4 regions of the Alteromonas fortis genome follow, and region 4 is predicted to be linked to each of the others. Evidence: predicted binding sites of a transcription regulator. Region 4 holds the regulator's gene; each other region holds the start of a gene.
What was found. The regulator MetJ, encoded in region 4, represses methionine synthesis genes. The targets are predictions, from matches to a motif close to TAGACGTCTAGACGTCTA.
Positions count from the first base shown of each region.

Region 1 (4,520 bases), 3.0 Mb from region 4:
TTACTGCCGATAATGTTATGGACTGTCTCAGTCCTACAAAACTCGACAATTTATATGTGTTACCCGCAACCATGGCATTGGCGACGTTAGACCGAACCATGGGAAGCGAGCAGGGGATGGGCTTAGTGCTAAAAAAAGCACTAGCTAAAATATCCAGTGAGTTCGACTTTGCTATCATCGACTGCCCGCCTGTATTGGGCGTGTTAATGGTTAATGCCTTAGCGGCATGCGATAAGGTTATTGTTCCGACTCAGACAGAATATTTGGCGCTTAAAGGCTTAGATAGAATGATACGCACTATGGAAATAATGGGGCGTTCATTAGATAAGTCTTTTGATACTCTGATCATCCCTACTTTATTCGATAAGCGAACAAACGCCGCACTAGCGTCGAGAAAACGCTTAATGAGTGATTACGGTGAACGTGTATGGGAAGGTGTCATCCCGGTGGATACTCATTTTAGGGATGCTAGTTTGGTGCAGCTTCCTATCTCTGCTGCGTATCCAAAGACAAGAGGTGTAAATGCCTACGATAAACTGTTAGCCGTATTGGAGAAATAACAAGACCATGAGCAAGCAATCGCCATTTGCCCGTGAAGAAGTGATGGAGGCATACCTAGACAGTCTTCTGAAAGAGCCTGAAACTCCTGAAGATGTCACTGCGCGCACGGCAAAATTGCTTGAGCAGGCCTCTCAGCAAATGGCTGAGTCAGCCCTTGTATCAACGGCTAGCGATAGCGAAGCGCACGTCAACAAAGAAGAAGCGTTAGCTGAAGAGGTCTCTTCGTTAATTGAAAGTCAAAATTTAAAGACGATTGATAGCGAAAAGCAGCATTCATCCGTTGAGGTACCTGTACAGGCAGAAGAAAGTGAGGTAAGTGTTCCTGAGAGTTTAAAAACTCCACTAAAGGATACTCTCGGTTTCCGCTTTCAGGCGCTATTCTTTGAGGTTGCAGGGCTAACGCTTGCGGTTCCCTTAACTTCGCTAGGGGGGATCCACCAAATTGAAAAAATTGGCCCTTTATTTGGAAAACCTGACTGGTTTATGGGTGTAATGTTGCACAGAGAGTCTAAACTAAGTGTTGTTGACTCTGCAAAATGGGTAATGCCAGAAAAATACGACGAAAATCTCGCACAATCGCTCAACTACCGATATCTTATAATGTTAGGAGAGAGTGCGTGGGGACTAGCAAGCGAAAAGCTTGTAAACACGGTCAATTTGACTACCGATGACGTAAAATGGCGCGAGTCCACAGGTAAACGTCCCTGGTTAGCAGGGATGGTTAAAGAAAAAATGTGTGCGTTAATTGACGTTGAAGAATTAATATCTATGCTTAACAAAGGCTTAGGCAGTAACGACCAGACGCCATAGTATTGGGAGCCAGGTTCATGAGCGATGAAAGAATGAATAATAACGCTAGCGACAGTAACGATGAAGTCCTTCAATGGGTGACGTATCGCTTAGGTGAAGAAACGTACGGTATTAACGTAATGCAAGTACAAGAAGTATTGCGTTATACCGAAATAGCCCCTGTACCCGGTGCGCCTGATTATGTGCTTGGTATTATTAACTTGCGTGGTAACGTGGTAACCGTCATCGATACCCGTGCGCGTTTTGGGCTACCACCAACGGAAATCACAGACAACACTCGTATAGTGATCATAGAGTCTGACGAACAGGTTGTCGGTATCTTAGTGGATAGTGTCGCCGAAGTGGTGTACTTAAAATCTTCAGAAATCGACAGCGCCCCTAACGTTGGTACTGAAGAAAGTGCTAAATTTATCCAAGGCGTTAGCAATCGTGATGGCGAATTGCTTATTCTTGTCGATTTGAATAAATTGCTCAGCGACGAAGAGTGGGATGAGCTTAGCAATATCTAAACAATGAATAGGCGGCATGTATTGTCTATGTCGCCACCATTTCCCCAAGGGTTATGTCCATGGAATGGCAGCTTGCTGCACCTACCTTAATTGAACTTATCTTGTGCGGTTTTATCATAGTGCTTGCTGTTACTGTAAGTATTCTGTATTCGCACATTAAGCAGTTACGTACAGCTTTAAGCGATAGCGAGCAAAATAGTGCATCGGCCATTGCGCGAATTGAGGCGCTCGCTAACAACGCAAATAATCAACAAACCGAGGCGCAAGCACGCACTCTGGTTATCACTCGCCACCTTCAAGAACTAGACGAAAAGCAAACTGATATAGAAAATCAGCTTCGCGAACTCAAAATGCAGGACCCTTCACTACGTTTATATCAGCGTGCTGCAGACTTAGTTAAGCAAGGCGCCAGCGTTGAAGAAATCATCGAGGCCTGTGACATTCCTCGCGCTGAAGCTGAGATGTTAATGATGGTGCATAAGCAAAATAGCTAGTTGTTTGTATCGATAGGCTCGTCTTAAAAAAGAAACGTTTAGACGTCTAGACGTAAAGATGTTGACATATCGCCAGTTATAGACACAATACAGGTATTGTAATTTATCACTGGAGTCCTCTATGCCAATTCGTATTCCTGAGCAATTACCCGCGCAGAATGTACTACTAGGTGAAAATATTTTTACCATGGACATGGACAGGGCTGCCAATCAGGATATTCGTCCTCTCGAAGTCGGCATTCTTAATTTGATGCCGAACAAGATAGAAACGGAAGTGCAGTTGCTTCGCCTATTGTCAAATACGCCGCTGCAAATAAACGTAGACTTGATTCGAATTGATAATCAAGCACCAAAAAATACTCCCCAATCACACATGGATGCCTTCTACCACGACTTTTCAGCAGTCGCGAACAAAAAATACGATGGCCTTATTGTTACTGGCGCACCCCTAGCGCTTATCGACTATGAAGAAGTGAAGTATTGGGAAACCATGACCAAAATATTGGAATGGGCACAGCGGCACGTTAACTCTACTTTATACCTGTGCTGGGCTGCTCACGCTGCTATGTATCACTTTTATGGTATTACTCGAAAGATTAGAGACGAAAAGTTTTCAGGAGTTTTTCAACATAAAGTGAACGACCCGAACAATGAGCTTTTAAGAGGCTTCGACCCAACTTTTCATGCCCCTCACTCTCGTTACGGGCATATCGATACTTCTCTGTATAACAGTGTCGAAGGCCTTAGCGTTGTGGCAGAATCTGAGGACGTGGGTGCCTATATCGTAGCGTCAGAAGACAAGCGAATGGTGTTTGTAACAGGCCATCCAGAATATGACCCTGATACGCTTAAAGACGAGTACTTACGGGATATTGCCGCGGGTCAAACCCCAGCAATGCCAAAAAATTATTTTGAAGGGGATGATCCAGCCAAGTCTCCTATTGTACAGTGGCGCTCGCACGGCAGCCTATTGTTTACAAACTGGCTGAATTATTATGTCTATCAGACCACGCCTTACGATTTAAGTCAGCTTGCTGAAAAGTCACAGCCAAAGAGGTAGCACGTGAGCCAAAGAGAAATTTCTAGCGCGCAGGCAACGCTTACAGAAGCCGCTAAAAAACGCATTCTTATACTAGACGGTGCAATGGGCACCATGATCCAGCGCCACAAGTTGGAAGAAGAAGATTACCGCGGGACACAGTTTGCAGACTGGCATTGCGACGTAAAGGGTAATAACGACCTATTAGTGCTTACCCAGCCAGACATTATTTATCAGATTCACTGTGATTATTTTGAAGCTGGCGCGGATATTATAGAAACCAATACCTTTAACGCGACGACTATCGCTATGGCCGACTATGATATGCAGGCTCAATCACGGGATATCAATGTGGCTGCGGCTAAGTTAGCGCGCAAAGCTGCCGATGAATTCACCGCAAAAACTCCTGAGAAACCCCGTTTCGTAGCCGGTGTGCTAGGTCCAACAAACCGCACCGCTTCTATTTCACCTGACGTGAACGACCCAGGTAAGCGCAATGTCACATTTGACGAACTAGTGGAAGCGTATAGCGAGTCTACCGAAGCCCTCATTGAAGGCGGCGTTGACCTAATTATGCTTGAAACTATTTTCGATACGTTAAATGCCAAGGCAGCAGCGTTTGCCGTAGAGTCGGTATTTGAAAAACTCGGTAAGTCTTTGCCCGTGATGGTATCAGGCACTATCACCGACGCTTCAGGGCGCACGCTTTCGGGGCAAACCGCGGAAGCATTTTATTACTCAATGCGGCATATTAGCCCGTTTTCCTTCGGCTTAAACTGCGCACTGGGCCCAGATCTATTGCGCCAATACGTAGATGAAGTAGCCAATGTGAGTGAGTGCTTCATATCCGCGCACCCTAATGCAGGCCTGCCTAACGAATTTGGTGAATACGATATGGAAGGTCCGGAGATGGCCGAGCACATCAAAGAATGGGCGCAGTCAGGGCTAGTGAATATTGTAGGCGGCTGTTGTGGCAGTACCCCAGAGCACATTCGCGATATTGCCAATGCGGTTGAACATATCGCGCCACGCAAGATTCCTGAATTTGAACCTAAAATGCGTTTGTCAGGCCTAGAGCCGTTTGTACACTAGGAGGGCATTATGAGC
Region 1 covers NZ_LR812090.1:1,155,273-1,159,792, forward strand. Annotated here, with positions in the region: gene PCAR9_RS05015 (ParA family protein) at 1-560, shown strand, start outside; gene PCAR9_RS05020 (chemotaxis protein CheW) at 568-1,371, shown strand; gene PCAR9_RS05025 (chemotaxis protein CheW) at 1,389-1,880, shown strand; gene PCAR9_RS05030 (DUF2802 domain-containing protein) at 1,940-2,374, shown strand; gene metA (homoserine O-acetyltransferase MetA) at 2,496-3,434, shown strand; gene PCAR9_RS05040 (homocysteine S-methyltransferase family protein) at 3,438-4,505, shown strand; gene metH (methionine synthase) at 4,515-4,520, shown strand, end outside.
Region 1: a site for MetJ is predicted at 2,414-2,431, ahead of metA (homoserine O-acetyltransferase MetA). Genes of this name have one in related genera too.

Region 2 (4,520 bases), 790 kb from region 4:
CTTTGTTAATTAATAACAAATACAACATAGAAGAGCCTGTATTGTCCTGTGAAGCCGTCATACCTGTTACACAATGCGATGTTATCCTTATGCCGCTAGTGGGGTTTGATACAAACGGAAACCGCTTGGGTATGGGTGGCGGCTATTACGACCGCACCTTAAGCTTTACACAACGCAAGTTAAATACTCAATCAGCCTTGAAACAGCATACTCCAAAATTGGTAGGTATCGCTCACGATGTGCAAGAAGTTAATGCCCTGCCCACTGCGCCGTGGGATGTACCGCTCGATGCTATAGTGACTCCTTCTCGCACACTTATATTCACTAAACCGTAATTTCACTATATCAAATTGAACCTATGAACTTATGGGTTCATGTTCACTTATAAGTTACACTTGCAAGCATAATAAGTTGGAGAGTAACCATGGATCAGAACGAAAAAAAGCAAGCCGTAGCCAAAGCAGCCATCGACTATGTTGAAGCAGACAGTATTGTCGGTGTGGGTACGGGCTCTACTGTTAATTTTTTCATAGAAGAACTGGGCAAAATTAAACACAAAATTGAAGGCGCGGTTTCAAGTTCAGAGGCATCTACCGAGCGTTTGAAAGCCTTAGGCATCGAAGTCTTCGAGTTAAATGAAGTTAGCAACCTTTCAGTTTACATTGACGGTGCCGACGAAGTCACTGAACACAAACATATGATTAAAGGCGGCGGCGCAGCTCTGACCCGCGAAAAGATTGTCGCGGGTGCCGCTACCACGTTCGTTTGTATTGTAGATGAAAGTAAGCGCGTGCCTGTTTTAGGTGACTTCCCACTTCCCGTAGAAGTTATTCCTATGGCTCGCTCTTTTGTCGCTCGCGAACTGGTAAAACTGGGTGGCGACCCCGAGTACAGACAAGGCGTTGTGACAGATAACGGTAACGTTATTTTAGATGTCCACAATCTTGAAATACTAAACCCACGTGAGTTAGAGCAAAAAATCAATAATATTCCGGGCGTAGTAACTAACGGTATTTTTGCGCTACGTGGCGCAGATGTAGTGTTAAGTGCAACCGACAATGGTGTTGAAACCTTTAAGTAATAGCCCCTTAAAAAGTTAAACACGGCGAATAGCGCACCAAAACGACCTGTCATTCACTTGTTCGCTGGTATTGCGTCGCAATAAGCTTTATTGCCCAATAGCTTATTTAATGAGCCTACGCGATATGGGCGACTTAACCGGCTGTATCGCAGCGTTTTGTTGAAAAGCTAAGCAAAATACTGCTTTTAACTTAGCGTGTTTTCTGTTAATTTCCGTTTAGACGTCTAGATGTCTTAATTAACACTATTTTACAGCTAGATGTTTATGTTGCTTAAGGTTATGAACCTTTATTATTAAAGCAATTAGCGTAACTAAAACGCTAGATAGCAGGCGCTAAACCAAGGCTCTGTTGCAAATAAGGTAGTGCATCTTTAGATGTTAGCTACTTAAAATTTATGAGAGCCTATGGTTGGCACTGCCAGCAACCCCAATTAAATCAGCGAGAGATAGCGAGTTCATGAGCAAAGTTTCATTAGAGAAGGATAAAATCCGAATTTTGTTGTTGGAAGGTGTTCACCAAAGTGCTTTGGAAACACTACAAAACAATGGGTATAGCAACATTGAATTTCTCAAAACCTCTCTTCCTGAAGATGAGTTAATTGAGAAGATTAAAGACGCCCACTTTGTTGGTATTCGTTCACGCACACAGATTACCGAGAAAGTAGTTGATGCGGCACAAAAGCTTGTTGCTATTGGTTGTTTCTGCATTGGTACTAACCAGGTTAACCTTGAAGCTACGCAGCGCCGTGGTATTCCCGTTTTTAACGCGCCTTTTTCTAATACTCGCTCGGTTGCAGAACTTGTTCTTGGGCAAATTATTCTTTTGCTTCGTCAAGTGCCTAGCAAAAACGCCAAAGCTCACCGCGGTGAATGGGAAAAGACCGCAGTAGGTTCGTACGAAGCTCGCGGAAAAACCTTAGGTATTATCGGCTATGGCCACATAGGTACACAACTTAGTATTCTAGCTGAGCACCTTGGTATGCGTGTTCAATTTTTCGATATCGAAGACAAGCTAGTGCTGGGTAACTCAGCTCAGGTGAAGTCGCTTGAAAAGCTACTTAATACCTCTGATGTGGTATCACTACACGTTCCCGAAACGCCGCAAACCCAAGATATGATTGGCGAAAAAGAACTGTCTCAAATGAAAAAAGGCAGCATTCTTATTAACGCATCTCGCGGTACTGTGGTTGATATTGACGCACTGGCTAAGGCGCTGGAAAGTGGCCATCTTAACGGCGCTGCCATCGATGTTTTCCCAGTAGAGCCTAAGTCTAACACTGAAGAGTTTGAATCGCCGCTTCGCGCGTTCGACAACGTTATTCTTACGCCACACGTTGGCGGAAGCACGCAGGAAGCGCAAGAGAACATTGGTATTGAAGTAGCGGGTAAGTTAGCAAAATACAGCGATAACGGCTCTACGTTGTCGGCGGTTAACTTCCCTGAAGTATCACTGCCTGAACACACCGGTCGTTCGCGTTTGCTTCACGTACACAAAAACCAGCCAGGTATTCTTACGCAAATCAACAAAGCTTTTGCGGAAAAAGACATCAACATTGAAGCTCAGTATCTACAAACTAACTCTGAAATTGGTTATGTGGTAGTGGATGTTAAAGAAGATCGCGGCTATGAAGCACTAGCGGAACTTCAGCAAATTGACGGCACTATTAAGACCAGAATCCTTCATTAAACAAACGTTTAATCAAACGCTTGCTTGATATTTAGTTAAAAAAACGCTGCAACAATGCAGCGTTTTTTGTATCTGTATTTTTGTTTCACTCAGTAACCCTTTTATTCCGTGCCTGTTCCAACACTACTATGGCGCAGAAAAGAATTACCTAAGCAAAACATTAAAACGCCTCAACGTACAGTTGAGCAGTCAAGGCGCTTCAGCAAAGTTTAGAAGAAGTTGTAAACTAGGCTTACAGCAGTTTCTGTATCAAGTTTTTCTACATCTTCATCAACGTTAGTGTTGTGGTCAAGTTTGAAAGAAAGACGCATAGAAAGGTTTCCGCTAATGGTAGCAGTAAGAGCAGATTCAGCACGTGACTTCGTGTTGTCAGAACCCACTTCAGTACTCACGGTTTGCGTGAATTTAGCAGTGTCAGAAATTTTCCAAGAATACGCTGTTGATGCACGAACAATCATGCTATCAAGATTTTCATCTTCTTGTGTTTCAATGAACGAGTAACCAGGACCAATTGAATATTCTAGAGTGTGGCGATCATTCTCTAGCACTTTTTGGTTCCAACCCGCTGCTACCGTTGCTTGATAGTTAAAGTTGCTAAAGCGGTCGTCTTCATATGATGCGAAGGCAAATAGACGGTTATCAGGGTTTTCTAGCTTATAGTTACCCTGCGCCGAGCCAAAGAATTTTTGTGCAGATGTGTACTCAACGTCTTCGCCATTATCATCTTCTGTAGTTTCTTTTTTGTATAGACCTTCAAGGGCGTAGTCATTGCTCCAATTTTCTAGCTCTTGGTGCGCAGTAATACCCGCGCTGATTGAAGTCGTCTCAGTGTTACCTGATGTAGATATGAAGCCAAGCTCCCCTTCCATTGTGAAAGGTTTTACTTCTTTACCTTGAGCGAATACGGCAGGAGAAAGAGAAATTGCAATTAAAGATGCAAGCACTTGCTTTTTCATTGAACAATCCTATTGATTATCGGTCCATTCGTTGTACACGACACCTTTTGAACTACAAGGCGGTACAACACGAGTTTTAAAAGAGGTCTGCTAAATAGCGTTACAAAATAAGCTGACGCTACAAACAATGGTGCGCAGTGTACATTTTCAACGCTCTCAGTCAATCCACCCGCGGTAAAAAGCCGATATTAAGCCCTAAATTTACACTAATTGACTAAAAAAACTGATAGACCAATGCTACAGATGTCTCTGTGCTTAACGCCGCAACATCTTCAGGGGTGTCGGTTTCATGATTTAGTATAAACGACAGCTTCATCGCTAATGAACCGAATACATTTGCTGAAAGCGAGGTTTCAGAGCGGGACTTGGTATTTTCTTCACCGGCCTCAGTGCTTACAAATTGACGTAGTTTGGCACCTGAACTCCAGTGATATTTGTACTCTGCTGATGCGCGTACTATTACCCCGTCATTAACAAGGGTATCGCTGTCTTCTTCTGCTTCGATAAAGGTATAACCAGGCCCTACACTATAACGAAACTCACTGTCTTCGTTTCGCCAAACCCGCTGAGACCAACCTGCCGCTAATGAAGCTCGGTGCTCATACCCTGTAAATTTATCATCTTCATAATCGCCGTACATAAAAAGACGGCGTCCAGGGGTAAGTAATTTATAGTCGAATTGCGCGCTGGAAAAAAAGCGCTGTGCGCTTATGTCGCGCTCTGTGGTAGGCGTACCGCTTTCTTTATAGAGCAGCTCAGCAAAATAAACACTGCTCCAGTTTTCGGTTTCATGGTC
Region 2 covers NZ_LR812090.1:3,386,241-3,390,760, forward strand. Annotated here, with positions in the region: gene PCAR9_RS14580 (5-formyltetrahydrofolate cyclo-ligase) at 1-335, shown strand, start outside; gene rpiA (ribose-5-phosphate isomerase RpiA) at 425-1,081, shown strand; gene serA (phosphoglycerate dehydrogenase) at 1,539-2,768, shown strand; gene PCAR9_RS14595 (DUF481 domain-containing protein) at 2,978-3,724, opposite strand; gene PCAR9_RS14600 (DUF481 domain-containing protein) at 3,939-4,520, opposite strand, start outside.
Region 2: a site for MetJ is predicted at 1,291-1,308, ahead of serA (phosphoglycerate dehydrogenase). Genes of this name have one in related genera too.

Region 3 (4,520 bases), 270 kb from region 4:
TAACATAACGTTGGCAGTACCTTTATGGGCCATCCAATTTTCTGCATCAACCGTCAGCGCCTTGCCAAAAAACGTGAATATTTTTTGAATGGCCTCAATAACTTTAACCCCATAGATGGGGGCAGCAGAGACAACGATGACAGATTCTTTGCCAATAATAGAATGCTGGAAATCACACAGCGCTTCCCAATCCATTAAGCCCGAAGGCTTGTTCATATTTGATTCACTGCGCCAGCGCTGTGTTCGCGTGTCTAATACTTCAATAGGAGGCGTGGTATCTAAGCGGTAATGCCATTGATCAAAATCTAAAAGATCGCTTATAACTTCATCGTGTGCAGTGAAGCCATCTTCACTTATCGATTCGTGTACTTTTGCGATCAGCGGCGCGACTTTTTTAGGTGCATTGCCCCAACCTTGGCATAGCAAGTAGCCAATGAGTGCATTGCCGATCATGCGTTTTGATAAAGGGTTGCCGTAAACTTCTTGCTCCCAACCTCGTGTTAAGTTCCAGTCGTCAGTAACATCGTGATCGTCAAAGATCATATAGGTAGGAATGTGCGCTAGTGCTCGGCGCACCTGGGGTAATTGCTTAACGAACCCGGCAAGCGCGTCATTTTCTTTATCGAAAATGTTCGAATACTTTTCTGGAATCCCATTTTTATCTATGGATACGTTGGTCCAAAGCGTATCGGACCACACCAGCAAATACATAGCGATGATCTCTGCACTGCCAATTAAATGGTTTTGTGCATTTACCGACGTAAACACAGGCTTTTTCTTGGCGCCAAAGAAAATTGAAGATAGTACCGTGTTGGTCGCTATTTGCGGCAGAAGCTGTTCACGTTCATAAAACCCAAATTCATGAGTTGCAAGTTCACTCGTATTACCCACCACTGCGCCCTCAAGCGCTTCGTGGTAAAGGCCTAAACGCTCTATCACACTGTGAATGGCTTTAAGCATAGGCCCTGCTACATCATCTGCGTAAATTTGATCCCCCGTCATCAACAAAAGATCGGGGAAATTCTTTTCTTTTTTAAACGCGTTCTTATGAAGCACGTCAACCTGCGCCAGCGCATCATCTTCGTGAAAGTGGGGCTTGCGGCAAGAGCCGTGCAAAATAGTTTCGGGTGTTTCAGTGTAGTGAAAGCTTGGCGAAGATTGACCATCGTAGAGTATTGCGCGCTGTTCTTTTTCCCATGCGGCTTGGGCAGACGAATCGTCAAATAACAGTTGATAGCTAATTCGCGCTCTGTCTTTAAAAGGATCAGCGGCGTAAAAAGAGATGAGGTGAATGAAGGCAAAAGACCCTACGCGTACCGTTTCACTCTGACACTCACCCGCTATTGTATGGTCACAAGACGATAGTTTCAGCGATGGTGCTTCGGCGTTACTAGTGACTACCCATATATGGCTTTCAGTAGGCGTCACTTTTCTAACTATTGGCCCTGCAATGACTTGGGGCAAGTGCTGCGTAGGAATGGCTTTCTCCTTCAATACTCGTTTTGCTAGCTAAAACACTTTTTTCGCACCTATATTGAGGCGCTTTACGATCTTGATTGTGTTTTACAGATACAAAAGCAGTCGCTAATGTAAATAACCGCTATAACCTTACTCTTTTTTGTGCATAAACGGTATGCTCGATATACTCCCTTACAATTTTTTCAGTTTTAGCTTTTGCTCTCGCTCTAGTGAGTCGAGAGGGGACTTCATATTATGCTTAAATATTTAACTGCCACCGTTTTAACCGCGATGCTGGTCACCGCATGCAGTGAGCCCAAAGATGTCATTATTAGTCCAGAACCCACCGATTTGACAGAAACAACGGTAGGGAAGTGGATCCTCGATGAATCTGGAAAAGTGATGTTTGACCCCCAAACATCAGGGCTAGTAGTGCTAGACGGACAGCTAGTAACCATTGCAGATGCAAGCGCGGATGCTACGCAGCAGTTGAAGTTACATAGCATTTCACCAGACACGGCAACGCTAAGCGCGTCTAGTATGCGCTTTTCATTCTCAAGGAGCGTGCGTCGAAGCTGCTTTTATGGCTACTTAAGCGAACAGCCAGATTTAGAAGCGTTAGCGGTAGACCCTAGAGATGCTAATGTCATCTATACCGTCACAGAAGACGCTACCCGTACTGGCGCCTTAAGCCCTCGTTGTGAAACCAAGTACGAAGATACAGGCTCTACGGACTACCCAACCCTATTGGTTAAATTAACTCGCAAGGACAATGGTGATGTTGAAATGTCAGACGTACGTCCAATACAATTTCCGAAAGAGTTCGAAGTAGGGAACTTCCCCAATGATGGCATTGAAGGCCTCACTATGGCAGAAGACGGCACTTTGTATTTGGCATTGGAAAAAGACAAAGCGGGACAGCCACGAGTCTTTACATTGTCTGTCGATAAAGACTTTTTCTCATCGAGCGATTTTGCGACCGTGAGCGAACCAGACCTACAGCTTCCTTCGTTTACCTCGGGAAATCACCCCATAAATGGCTTGGCTTTATATACGCACTCAACAGGCGCATCATATTTATTTGGCGCTGCAAGAAACGACAATGAATTATGGGTAATCGATACCACTGGCAACAAGCCAACAAAGCGCATTCCCATTATTTTTGATGTTGCCAGTGACCAGAGTTGTGAACAGTACACAATGGATAATTCATCAATGGAAGGGTTAGTCACTATTGATAGTACGCTATGGATAATTAACGATCCGTGGGAAAAGAATTACATGAAAAACGCGACATGTGAGGCGCATAAGACGCGTTATGAAGATTTAGCACCGTTACTGTTTCCGATAGAAATCAATGACGTTTGGTTTGATTAGCGTCTATCTACTCAAGATGACCTTCAAACCGAAAAAGGGTTGCTACCAAGCAACCCTTTCGTTTTAGCCAATCTGTAAACGCCGCTAAAAAAGCTGACTTTACTTATGCATCGCTGCGAAGGCGAGAAGCAAAAGTCTTTTTGAATTTTGCAAGCTTAGGTGCAACCACCATAGAGCAATACTGGTTCTGCGGATTGTTTTTGAAATAATCCTGATGATAGTCTTCGGCGTCATAGTAGTTATTCACGGCTACTATTTCAGTGACTACCGGGTCGGGCCAAATTTCTTCCTCTGTGATTTGTGCAATAATTTTTTCAGCTTCCGCTTTTTGAGCATCGTCGTGATAGAAGATTGCGCTGCGATACTGAGTACCCACATCATTACCCTGTCTGTTTAGCTGAGTAGGATCATGAAGCGCGAAGAAAATTTCTAAAATTTCACGGTAGCTGATGTTGTCTGCATCAAACGTTACTTGTACCACTTCTGCATGGCCAGTATTTCCCGTACATACCTCTTCATAGGTTGGATCGGCTTTTTCACCTCCAGCATAGCCAGAAATTGCTTTTTCTACGCCTTCGACAGTGTTGAACGCGGACTCGATACACCAGAAGCATCCGCCTGCTAAAGTGGCCACTTGTAAATTTGCCATAATAAAACCTCTCTTAATCTTTGCTTGTAGTGTGGGTGCCCCTAGGTCACAACACAAGTCATCCAAGCGTATTTTTTTATCGTATAAACGAATATTAAATAAGAATAACGTGCGACGGCTTGAAACGGTTTTAAACTGAACACGATAAGAGCGCTGATAGTGCAAGGCAAACGCGTTCTAATCTATATTTTTCCATGTTTGCATGGGCGAAACCGTCTTCGAGCGATAAGCGTCGTAAGTGGCAGAGGTAGGTAGAAGTGATTATTTTTTATGATGGTTATTGCCCTTTGTGCATAGCCGAAATGCGTCATCTACGCAAAAGAGACAAACATAACAAACTCACACTGGTCGACATTCAGGCCCCTGACTTTGCAAGTCGTTATCCAACCATGGATTGGCATGCGCTTAATGCCAGAATTCATGGCCTTCGCGAGGATGGCACCCTAATTACCGGACTTGATGTTACCCATGAAGCGTGGAAAGCAGTGGGTATGGGCTGGATCTATGCTCCGCTTCGCTGGCCTGTTATTCGTTATGCCGCCGATGCTTTCTACAATGTATTTGCAAAACATAGATATACCATTTCTTACCTTTTAACGGGTAAAAAGCGCCAGTGCGACCGCTGTGTACCGGGAGAGCCGAATGGAAAATAACGTACTTATAGTGGGCGCATCTGGCGGTATAGCGTCTGCGCTCATAGAACAATATCGCAGTGCAGGCGCAAAGGTGTTTGCAGTAAGTCGTGCAGCTGCATCTGAAAGCAACAACCTAGAGAATGTTTCGTATCATCAAATTTCTGAACAGAATGATAAGCACATTTGCGGTTTTGTAAAACAACTCGCTGAGCAAGACGTTGTGTTAAATACGGTAGTAATAACAACCGGTTTTTTGCATAACGAAAACGATGGTATTCACCCAGAAAAACGCTTAGAAGATGTCAGTGAGGAAGCCCTGACAGCGTACTTCGCGACAAATAGCATTATTCCCTCTATATGGCTTAAGCATTTAGTCAATGTTATGAGTAAAGAAGGGTCTA
Region 3 covers NZ_LR812090.1:3,905,476-3,909,995, reverse strand. Annotated here, with positions in the region: gene PCAR9_RS16775 (metallophosphoesterase family protein) at 1-1,464, opposite strand, end outside; gene PCAR9_RS16770 (hypothetical protein) at 1,714-2,835, shown strand; gene msrA (peptide-methionine (S)-S-oxide reductase MsrA) at 2,939-3,484, opposite strand; gene PCAR9_RS16760 (thiol-disulfide oxidoreductase DCC family protein) at 3,742-4,137, shown strand; gene PCAR9_RS16755 (SDR family NAD(P)-dependent oxidoreductase) at 4,127-4,520, shown strand, end outside.
Region 3: a site for MetJ is predicted at 3,561-3,578, ahead of msrA (peptide-methionine (S)-S-oxide reductase MsrA). Genes of this name have one in related genera too.

Region 4 (4,520 bases):
AGACCTTACGGTATCAATAGTTCAATTCATAATACAGCAAATGGTAACTGGCGTAGGCTTCAGTGGCAAAAGGTTAATCAATACTTTATACAACAAAGGCGCATGGAATGCGCCTTTAGTTATCTACTTGTATAGCTTTGTTACCGCTACACAAAATCAATCGCCGGAGCGCACACCTAGCATATGACAGATTGCATAGCTTAGTTCACTACGGTTGAGAGTATAGAAGTGAAAGTGCTTCACCCCTTCTTTTGCCAGTACCTTCACTTGGTCCATGGCAATATTAGCGCCTATTAGGTTACGAGTGGCTTGATCATCTGCATCAAGACCGTCGAACATCTTGTGCAACCAGCCCGGAACGTGCACGTCTGTAAAGCCAGCAAACCTTACTAACGTTTGGTAGTTAGTCACAGGTAAAATTCCTGGAACTATGTCTAAGTCTACTCCCGCGGCGGCTGCACGGTCTCTAAATCGCAGGTAAACACTCGTATCGAAGAAGAACTGGGTTATCGCTTCGGTAGCGCCAGCTTCAGCTTTGCGTTTAAGGTTTAGCAAGTCGAACTGCGCATTTGGCGCTTCAGGGTGTTTTTCTGGGTAGGCAGCAACTGAAATATCAAAATCGGCAACGTCTTTTAGTAAGGCAACTAAGTCAGAGGCATACATCTCTGTTTTGTCTACCCCTTTAGGCAAGTCGCCACGCAGGGCGACAATACGGCGAATGCCAGAATCCCAGTAGTCTCTTGCAATTTGCTTTAATTCATCACGGCTTGCGTCGACACAGGTTAAGTGAGGAACGGCAGCAACGCCTGTTTGCTGTTGAATACGTTTTACCACATCGTGGGTTCTGTCACGTTCACCGCTATTGGCGCCGTAAGTAACCGACATGTAGCTTGGCTTTAGCGGGGCTAGACGTTCAACCGACTTCCACAGGGTTTGTTCCATGGCTTCCGTTTTAGGCGGAAAGAATTCAAAAGATACATCAATATCACGCAGCTCCGACAGGGACTGGTTTAATGCATCGATACCTTGTGCGTAAGAAACCATGGTTTATACTCTCAAAAATTTAATCTTATAGACGTTTAGACGTCTAAATTAAAGAATATATGTCTAGACGTCAAGAGGTTTACACTGCTCAATTGACCTTTTCGTGAACTTGTTTAGAATTTCTCTTCATAATATAAAAAGAGTAGACCGAGTTAGTACAATGGCAGAATGGAACGGTAAATATATTCACCCCTACGCAGAGCATGGGAAAAAGAGCGAGCAGGTAAAGAAAGTCACTGTCTCTATACCTATTAATGTGCTTAAAGCACTTACTGATGAGCGTACCCGCCGCCAAATCAATAATTTGCGCCACGCCACTAATTCGGAACTGTTGTGTGAAGCGTTTTTACACGCGTTTACCGGACAACCTTTGCCTAACGACGATGACCTGCGTAAAGACAACCCTAATCGCGTGCCGGCTGAAGCTAGGCGCATTATGGAAGAAATGGGTATTGATCCAAGCTTCGAAAATGATGTGTCTGAAGACGACTGATATCTAGCATTTAAGAGACACGGCCCTGTATTGTATGTTAGCGGATGTAAGTAATTACCTACAACACAGCGCCGTTTTTTTGTATCTTTATTCTTCCGGGTTTTCAGGCACTCGTGCAACGCCCGACTCAATAGCCGCCTTAGATACAGCGGTAGCAATACGCTCGCACAGACGTGGGTCCATAGGCTTGGGAATAATATAATCCTTACCAAACGTTAGGCTGTCACTTTTACTTGCGGCTAATACTTCCTCTGGGACGGGTTCTTTTGTAATAGCACGAAGGGCTTCAACTGCCGCCACTTTCATCTCGTCATTAATAGCTGTAGCGCGAACGTCTAGAGCGCCACGGAAAATAAATGGAAAGCACAGCACGTTGTTTACCTGATTAGGGTAGTCTGAGCGTCCAGTAGCCATAATTAGGTCTTTACGTACTTCGTGAGCGAGTTCAGGCTTTATCTCTGGGTCAGGGTTAGAGCATGCAAATACAATTGGATTTTCAGCCATCAAAGAAAGCGCTTCTGGCGGTAAAACATCAGGGCCTGATACACCGACAAAGATATCTGCGCCTTCCATTACATCTTCAAGGGTGCGCTTATCAGTGTTGTTAGCAAACAGCTTCTTGTGCTCAGTTAAATCTTCGCGACGAGTGTGGATAACGCCTTTCCTATCTAACATGTAGATACGCTCACGCTGGGCACCACACTTAATCAGTAGCTCCATACAGGCAACCGCTGCTGCGCCAGCGCCCATGCAAACAATTTTAGCGTTCTCTATATTTTTGCCCTGAATCTCTAAAGCGTTAAGCATACCTGCGGCGGTTACAATAGCGGTGCCGTGCTGATCATCATGGAATACTGGGATTCTACAGCGCTTAATAAGCTCTTGCTCAATTTCAAAGCATTCCGGCGCTTTGATATCTTCTAGGTTAATACCGCCAAACGTATCAGCAATATTGGCTACAGTATTGATGAATTCTTCCGTCGTACGATGTTTCACTTCAATATCAATGGCATCTAAACCAGCAAAGCGTTTAAATAGAAGCGCTTTACCTTCCATGACAGGTTTTGAAGCTAATGGGCCTAAATTGCCTAATCCTAAAATTGCCGTTCCGTTACTAATAACAGCAATAAGGTTGCCTTTACCCGTATATTTATAGGCATTATCTGCATCTTCGGCGATTTCTCTCACCGGTTCGGCAACGCCCGGGCTATAAGCAAGAGCAAGATCGTCAACACTATCGGCAGGCTTAGATAGCTCTACGCGAATTTTTCCAGGCGTGGGTTTGGCGTGATAGTCAAGTGCGCGTTGTCTAAAATCTGACATGTAAAAAAGTATCCTTAGATGTAGGGTTCATCGGTGTTTTCGTTCACGCTCTGTAGCTATTTTATTATCGTTGTAGTTATAGGTAGATAAACATAAGCGCGTTACAACCAACTAATGACAAAAGTGATTATAAATAGTTGTGAGCACTGGTGTGGTACGTTGGAAACTGCAGACCTAGCGTTAACGCTTTCTGATTTTCCTCACATATCGCTGTTGATATTAGGACTAACATTTAGACCTACATTTATATCCAAAAGCGCCACGAGCCTTTATAGTAAAGCATTATTCATAAAATTAATGCTCACTATCAAGGTGCCGATCGCAACTCTAACACAGCCAATCACTGTGTACATATCTGATCAGAATTCTCAATTATCAATGTAGGTTAGGCATACTAATTAGACCAGTAAAATAAGCCTATAATTGTCATTCATAAAATTTATTGTTAATCCGCTTAATATTTTGAGGGTGTATTGTAATGGTATTGTAGATGCGGGTGCTTTAACGGCTAAAATACTTATCAATTTATATTCTTAAAAACAGTGCTAGATAATATTGCACAAAGATAAACCTCTTTAATTTCGCTTTCATTTATCTGGTAAAATACGACAAGAAACCTTTCAAGCTAGCTTTTGAAACAAAGAATATGACAGAAAGAAAACTAGTCGCAGTGCTAACTGACGTGTGTGAAAACGTAAAATCTGACCATAATGGTTTTGTATGGCTTACACATCTAGGGCCTTGGAAAGCGCCTAAAGTTATTGCCATCTTTAATACGGAGCGGGAGAAACAGCAAGCATTGATAAGCGGTTGGGATATGGACTTCATAAACCAGGTGAATATAGCCCTTGAATCTATAAAGTCTATTCCTGTTGGTATTTATTTTGACAGTGAAGAGGCGTGTAAAAAACAAAGTAGAGGAAACTGGGATAAACATCTGTCAGGAATCAAAAAATTTCATTAAGTATAATGAGTGTTTTGATTTTAAGTGTAAGCGTTATTGATATGATCAATTAGCTTTTAATTAGAGGCGCTTGCATAAGTGGAAGCTATTCAACAGTAGTTTCTGACATGAATAGTAACCTTCAGGCAATAAAAAAGCGCCATATAGGCGCTTTTTTCGAACTCGATATCAGGCTTACTTTTTGCCCAATGCACCGAAACGCTTCTTGAAGCGGTCAACACGACCACCAGTATCAACGTTACGTTGCTTACCAGTGTAGAATGGGTGGCATGAAGAACATACGTCTAGGTTGATGTCTTTACCAAGCGTAGAGCGGATGTTCAATACGTTACCGCATGAGCAAGTTGCTTTGATTTCTTCGTATTTAGGGTGGATATCTTGTTTCATTGGGTTACCTCAAATAATAAGGCCGTATCGCTATACAACCCGAAGTCGCACACCATACGTTACTTAATTCAAATGATAAGTCGTTCAACGAACAACCCATCGCAAAAAGAGCGGCGCATAATATAGGATGGAAGTGGCTTGATCAAGCGGTTTTTGTCCAAATGTTAAACAAGAGAACTCAACAAGACGCCTAAACAAACAACATTCCTTTCATGCTTACCAGTAAAATATGTTTAAATATTTGTCTTTCAAGGCTAGGCCCATGTGCGCTAATGGCAAAATTGTGCGGTAATAGCAAAAGGTATAGCT
Region 4 covers NZ_LR812090.1:4,178,906-4,183,425, reverse strand. Annotated here, with positions in the region: gene metF (methylenetetrahydrofolate reductase) at 157-1,044, opposite strand; gene metJ (met regulon transcriptional regulator MetJ) at 1,205-1,537, shown strand; gene PCAR9_RS17855 (malic enzyme-like NAD(P)-binding protein) at 1,625-2,860, opposite strand; gene PCAR9_RS17850 (hypothetical protein) at 3,507-3,824, shown strand; gene rpmE (50S ribosomal protein L31) at 3,999-4,211, opposite strand.